Regions from separate parts of the Thermaerobacter composti genome, predicted to be linked through region 1. Evidence: riboswitches for the same ligand, from Rfam matches in the RefSeq annotation. Region 1 holds a riboswitch; the other holds the start of a gene.
What was found. A riboswitch is a leader RNA that binds a small molecule or an ion and turns the genes downstream of it on or off. The one in region 1 is predicted to bind thiamine pyrophosphate.
Positions count from the first base shown of each region.

Region 2: it holds a riboswitch for thiamine pyrophosphate, as region 1 does, so the genes downstream of both, Q5761_RS06805 (ECF transporter S component) here and thiD (bifunctional hydroxymethylpyrimidine kinase/phosphomethylpyrimidine kinase) in region 1, are expected to answer to the same signal.

Region 1 covers NZ_CP132508.1:2,478,934-2,482,323, forward strand. Annotated here, with positions in the region: gene Q5761_RS10040 (lysine exporter LysO family protein) at 1-335, opposite strand, end outside; gene Q5761_RS10045 (hypothetical protein) at 320-679, opposite strand; TPP riboswitch at 1,219-1,328, shown strand; gene thiD (bifunctional hydroxymethylpyrimidine kinase/phosphomethylpyrimidine kinase) at 1,463-2,464, shown strand; gene thiW (energy coupling factor transporter S component ThiW) at 2,457-3,056, shown strand; gene thiM (hydroxyethylthiazole kinase) at 3,219-3,390, shown strand, end outside.
Region 2 covers NZ_CP132508.1:1,674,903-1,678,292, reverse strand. Annotated here, with positions in the region: gene Q5761_RS06815 (thiamine pyrophosphate-binding protein) at 1-684, shown strand, start outside; gene Q5761_RS06810 (SDR family oxidoreductase) at 785-1,561, shown strand; TPP riboswitch at 1,907-2,026, shown strand; gene Q5761_RS06805 (ECF transporter S component) at 2,174-2,770, shown strand; gene Q5761_RS06800 (ATP-binding cassette domain-containing protein) at 2,787-3,390, shown strand, end outside.

The DNA of each region.
Region 1 (3,390 bases):
GCCGTGGGAGCGGTCCCGCGCCCCGGGACCCGTCGCGGCGCGACACGGCCCCGCGCGAGCCGCCGCCGCACCAGGGCCATCCCGCCCGCGGCGAGGATCCCGGCCCCCACCGCGCCGCCGGCCGTCGCGACCGCGAACACCGCGGCATGGACGCCCAGCCGACCGAGCTGCCCGCCGACCGCCGGATCGAGGCCCAGCCGCAATCCGATGCACGCCAGCATGAGGCCCAACGCCCAGCGGGATGCCGTCGGCCCCCAGGCCTCGACGCGGTGCCGGACGAGGCCGGCCCGCCCCGCCGCCATGCCGGCGGCGAGGGCGATCAGGACGCCCGCCATGGGCCTCCCCCGCTCTTCCGGGCGGGGCGCCGGGGACGGCGGGAGCCGGCGACGGCCGTTCCCCGACCTCGATGGGCGGGGGAGCCGCCCCGGTCGCCCGCGCCAGCCGGGGGCCACGGTCCCGCCGGCACCCCGCCCGCACCCACCTCCGCGCCCCGCCGCTGGAGTCCGGACATCACCCGGGCGAAGAGCGCCACCGCGGCCACCAGCGCCACCGCCATCCCCGCCGTCGCCGCCACCAGCCCGGCGACGGAGCCGCCGGTGCGCCGCTGCCACAGCACGGCGATCGCCGCGAACGCCACCAACGCCATGCCCCGGACCAGGGGCTTCAGTCGTTCCCGCACGTCGTTCCCTCGCTTCCCCGGCGTCCTCGCCGGCGCCGGCCGTCTGGCCCCCAGGCGCGTCGCACCGCTGGGCGCGTCGGGGGCCCCGCTCCGTCGGACGCGCCCTGGTTCCCGCCCCCCGCGCTGCCGGACCGTTGGGCTGACCGCTGCTTTCCTTGCACGTCCGTTCTCCCCTCACCCCGGTCACCGCGGTTCCCGCCCACCCGCCGTGCGGGCCGTTGCGCGCCGCTGCCCGGCCGCCGCGGCCGGCGCCGCGCGCCGCCCCCCCAACGCCGCGACCGCGCCGCGCGGGCGGGTCACCCTGGCGCCCTTCATCGTGGACATGCCGCCGGTGTCGGCCCCCGCCGCGACTGCGCTCGACGGGCGGGTCGGGCGCCGGCTCGGGCTCCCGTTCCCGGGGTCGGGCACCGGTTGCGACTCCCGCTCGCGGGGGTGGGGTACCGGTCCCGACGCCCGTTCGGGCGGGGCAGGCGCCGATTCCGACCCCCGTCGACCGGGAGCCGTTGACCTGGGGCCGGCGGGATCCGATACTGGAGATGGTAGCACCGTGGGGGTGCTGGCGTCACGCCGGCTGAGACGAGCCCAGCGGCTCGAACCCCTCGAACCTGACGTGGGTAATGCCACCGGAGGGAACGGTGCGGTCCAGCCTCGACGATCGCCGCTCGATCGCTTCCAGGCACCGGGGCCGCGTTCTTCCCGCGGCCCTTCTTTCGTGATGCCCCGCACCCCGTCCTTCCCCGGCAGCCGGGACCCCCACCGACGCCACGAAGGGAGCGACGCGCCATGGTCGCCTCGACCCTCGCCGGTTCCTCCGGACGAACCGGCCCCGCGGCCCCCCCGCCCCGGGCCATGACCATCGCCGGCTCCGACAGCGGCGGCGGCGCGGGGATCCAGGCGGACCTCAAGACCTTCAACGCCCTGCGGGTCTTCGGCACGTCGGCCATCACCGCCCTGACGGCCCAGAACACCGAGGGGGTACGGGATGTCCACCTGGTGCCCCCGGAGATGGTGGCCGCCCAGATCGACGCAGTCCTGGACGACATCGGCACCGACGCCGCCAAGACGGGCATGCTGGGCACCACGGCCATCGTCGAGGCGGTGGCCGAGCGCATCCGCTACTGGCGGGATCGCCTGGGTCCCTTCCCCCTGGTGGTCGACCCGGTGATGATCGCCAAGAGCGGCGCCCCCCTCCTGGACGAACCGGCGCGGGACGCGGTGCGGCGGCTGCTCCTGCCCCTGGCCACGGTCCTGACGCCCAACCGCCACGAGGCGGAGGAACTCAGCGGCATCCCGGTCCGCAGCCTGGACGACGCGCGGCGCGCGGCCCGGGCGCTCCACGCGCTGGGGGCGCGCTGGGCGGTGGTCAAGGGCGGCCACGTGGCGGAAGACGCCGCCGAGGCCGTCGACGTGGTCTACGACGGCCGGGAGTGGCACCTGCTCCGGGCGCCCCGCATCGTCACCCGGTCGACCCACGGCACCGGCTGCACCTTCTCGGCGGCCATCACCGCGTACCTCGCCCGGGGCTACCCGGTCTTGCGCGCCCTGCAGGAGGCCAAGGCGTACATCACCGAGGCGATCCGACGCGCGCCGGCCATCGGCCGCGGCCACGGCCCGACGTGCTCCTTCTACCCCTGGGAGCCGGCGGCCGGGCCCGCATCGGCCGCCGCGGCCGCATCCCCGGCGGACCCCGACGGAGGCACCGGGGGACGCGGCGAGCAGCCCCCCACGTCGAACCAGGAGGGGGCGCCACCGGGTGGTGCGGGCCGGGTGGCGAGGGATGCGTAGGGCTCCCGCCGCGGCCTCGGCGAAGGGCGACGGACCGGCGGAAGCGCCAGCGGGTCCCGCCAGCCAGCTGCGCACCCTGGCCCGGGCCGCGGCGCTGATCGCCCTCGGCACCGTGCTGGCGGGGATGATCCGCGTCCCCGTCGGCGTGGCCACAGCCACGCCCGTGCAGCATGCCGTCAACGTGCTGGCCGCCGTCTGGTTCGGCCCCGGCGGTGCCGTCGCCGTGGCCTTCGGGATCAGTCTTCTGCGCAACCTGCTGGGCCTTGGCACGCTCCTGGCGTTCCCCGGTAGCCTCTTCGGCGCGGCCCTGGCCGGCTTGGCACACCGGGTCTGGCGTCGTCCCGTCGCCGCGATGGCCGGCGAGGTACTGGGGACCGGCCTGGTGGGCGGCCTCGTCGCCTTTCCCCTGGCCCGGTGGCTCCTGGGCCAGACGACGGGGGCCTGGTTCTTCTACGTGGTGCCCTTCGGCGTCAGCAGCCTGCTGGGGGCCCTGGTGGCAGGCCTGCTGCTGCGCTGGCTGCCGCCGATGGAGCCCCCTGGCCTGCGGCCGACGGAACCCCCTGGCGGCGGGCAGGGGCCGGCCGCCCGCTGATGGCGGGAAGCAGGCGGGGCCTGGGGGCCGGTTCGTCCCGCGACGAACCGGCCCCGGCGCTCGGTTCGGCCGTCGCCGCGGGAGAACGCCGTGCGGCGGAGGCGGCAGGGGGGCTCGGGCCGGCTGCGGCCTGGGCAGAGCCGTGCGAAGGAGGAGCCGTCGATGATCCATCGCGAAACGCCCGTCGACGACCGGAGCCCGGCGTCGGCATCCCCGGTGGGACCCCACCCCACCCGGGGGCGGGACCGGGAGGCGTCGCCCGTCCAGCCCGCGTCGACGCCGCCGCCATGGGAGGCGGCGGCGCGCGAGGTGCTCGGACGGTTGCGCCGGCGTC
Region 2 (3,390 bases), 800 kb from region 1:
CTGGAAGCCGGCCTCGATCCGGAGGAACCGGCCGAGCGCCGACGGTGGCTGGACCGCCTGCGCGAGGCGGAGGAGCGGAGGGCCGCCCGGATGCGGCCCGGGCTGACCAGCGACGCGGTCCCGGTCGACCCCCTGCGGCTGTGCGCCGAGATCGACGCCGCCCTGCCGCCGGGGGCCACGGTGATCGGCGACGGCGGCGACTTCGTCGGCACGGCGGCCAAGGTGGTGCGGCCGCGGCGATACCCCGCCGGCTGGCTGGACCCCGGCCCGCTGGGGACCTTGGGGGTCGGGATGGGCTTCGCCCTGGCGGCCCGGGTCCTGCGGCCCGACGAGCCGGTGGTGGTCCTGCTGGGCGACGGCGCCGCCGGCCTGGATCTGCTCGAGTACGAGGCGGCGGTGCGGCAGGACCTGCCCTTCGTCGCCGTGGTGGGCAACGACGCCGCGTGGACCCAGATCCGCCGACTGCAGGTCCAGCTCTTCGGCGCCGACCGGGCCGTGGCCACCGCCCTGAGCTACGCCCGCTACGACCAGGTGGTGGCCGCCCTCGGCGGCCACGGCGAGTGGGTCGAGCGGCCGGACGACGTCCGCCCGGCCCTGGAACGGGCCCTGGCCGCGGGCAAGCCGGCCCTGGTCAACGTGAAGATGGGGGCCTCGGACTTCCGGGCTGGGGCCATCGCGGTGTGAGGTGCCGCTGCGGGCCGGCCGCCGGACGCGGACCGGCCGCCGGCGAACCGGCCCGCGGTCGACGGGGCCGGGCCGGCGCTCGCAACGGGGAGGTCCACCCATGGGCGTGCTCGACCGTTTCCGCCTCGACGGCAAGGTGGCGCTGGTGACGGGGGGCAGCCGCGGCCTGGGCCTGCAGATCGCCCAGGGGCTGGGGGAGGCGGGCGCCGCCGTCGCCATCACCGCCCGCAAGGAAGAGGGCCTGCGCGAGGCGGAGGAGCGGCTGCGCGGCCAGGGCATCCGCTGCCTGGCCGTGCGCTGCGACGTCACGGACTACGAGCAGGTGGTCGCGGCGGTCCGCCGGGTGGTGGACGCCTTCGGCGGTCTGGACATCCTGGTCAACAACGCCGGCGCCACCTGGGGCGCCCCCCTCTTCGACATCCCCCTGGAGGCCTGGGACAAGGTGATCCGCACCAACCTGCACGGCACCTTCTACATGAGCCGCGAGGCCGCGCGGGTGATGATCCAGCAGGGCCGCGGTGGCCGGATCATCAACGTCGCCTCCATCGCGGGGCTGCGGGGCAGCGATCCCCGGGTGATGCAGACCCTGCCCTACAACACGGCGAAGGCCGGCGTCATCAACTTCACCCGCGACCTGGCGGCCAAGCTGGCGGAGCACGGGATCACGGTGAACTGCATCGCCCCGGGGTTCTTCCCGACGAAGATGACCCGGGGCATCCTGGCCCAGTACGGGTCGGTGATCGAGCAGTCCGTGCCGCTCCGGCGCCTGGGTGGCGAGCGGGACCTGCAGGGAGCGGCGCTGCTCTTCGCCTCCGAAGCGGGGTTGTACATCACCGGGCAGGTGCTGGCCGTCGATGGCGGGATGACCGCGGTCTGAGGCCTGCCGGTGGTGCGTCGACGCCGGGCCCTTGCGGTCCCCGGCCGGGGTGGGGGGCGTCGCGTGGGGTGCGTCGGGTGCGGTGGGAACCAGCGGCACCAGGGGCTTGAGGGGTGGCGGCGGCCGCGGGCGGGGCTGCTGGGGTCCCATCGCGTGGCGCGAACCCCTCGGCCAGAACGCGGGCTGCGGGGGGCGGCCGCGGGCGGGGCCGGCGGCGCGGGCGTGGCGCGGGGCCACCCGCCGGCAGCGGGACCGCCCGGCGGGCTCCAGGTCAAGCCGTGCGGGCGCCCGGCGTTGACGGCGGTGGACCGCGCGGCCTATGATCGAGGTGACAATCCAACGGGATGTCGGTACCGGGGGTGCCCGCTACGGGCTGAGAAGCGCGGCAGCCGCAGGCTGCAGGGGCGCTACCCTTCGGACTCGATCCGGGTAATACCGGCGTGAGGAAGGTACCGCATGGCCGCCTGGACGGCATGACGAGCACCACCTCCTGCCGGAGGTGGTTTTTCGTTCCTCGGCGTCCTCCGGCGACCCACGGCGCCTTGCCGCCCTGCCGCCGGCCGTCCCGCGAGCCCCCGGTCCCGCACCGCTACGGCGAAGGGGGCGTTGCGCATGGCCGGTTCGTCCCGCCGATTGCAGTTCCGCGAGATCGTCATGTTGGCCTTCGTGGCCGCGGCCTGTTCCGTCCTGTACATCAACGCCTGGGCGCTGTGGGACGTGGCCCGGGCGGTCCATCCGGTGGTGGCGGAGCTCACCTACGGCGTCTGGTTCATCGCCAGCACGGTGGCGGCCTACATCATCCAGAAGCCCGGCGTCGCCTTCTGGGCGGAGCTCCTGGCCGCGGCCGGGGAACTGGCGCTGGGCAGCCCCGACGTGCTGTGGGTGCTGCTCTACGGCGGATTGCAGGGACTCGGCGCGGAGGTGGCCCTGGCCGCGTTCCGCTATCGCCGGTTCGACCTGCCCGCCCTGGCGCTGGCCGGCGCCCTGGCGGCGGTGGGCAGCCTGCCCCTCGACGCCCTGACGGGCTACTTCACCGGGATGCGCGCCGGAACCCTGGTGGCCGCTGCGGCGGTGCGGCTCCTGAGCGGCGCCGTGGTCGCCGGCCTGCTGGGCAAGGTGCTGGTCGACGGCTTGGTGCGGACCGGGGCCCTGAATGCCTATGCGGTGGTGCGCGGCCGGCAGGATCAGGGCCCCGGCGTGGCCGGATGAGGCGAGGTGCCAGCCGATGCCGTGGGACGATGCGGCGCGCTCGACCGCATGCGGGGTCGGCCCATCCCGCGCCACGGCCGCGGTGGAGCCGTCCTCGTCCGCCGGCCGGCGGCCCGCCGGCCGGGTAGGCGGGGAGGGCGCGGCAGGGGTCGACCCGGCGGGGGTGGCCCCGGCGGCGTCCTGCCGTGGGCTGAGCGTCCGCTACCCCGATCGACGGGAGCCGGCCCTGCGGGACGTGACGCTGGCCATCCCGGCGGGGCAGCGCGTGTTGCTGCTGGGGCCCAGCGGCTCGGGGAAGAGCACCCTGGCCCTGGCGCTGGGCGGCCTCATCCCGTCGGTGATCGAGGCCCGGGTCACGGGCGAGCTGCACCCGGCGCGGCGGGCGGGCGTGCTGTTCCAGGACCCCGAGGCCCAGTTCTGCATGTTCACCGTGGATGAAGAGGTCGCCTTCGGCCTCGAGAACCGCTGCGTGCCGCCCGCCGAGATGCCGGCGCGGGTGGCGCAGGCCCTCGCGGCGGCGGGGCTGGACCTTCCCTTCGGTCACCCCATCCAGGCCCTCTCCGGGGGCCAGAAGCAGCGGTTGGCCCTGGCGGCGGTGCTGGTCCTGGAGCCGGACCTCC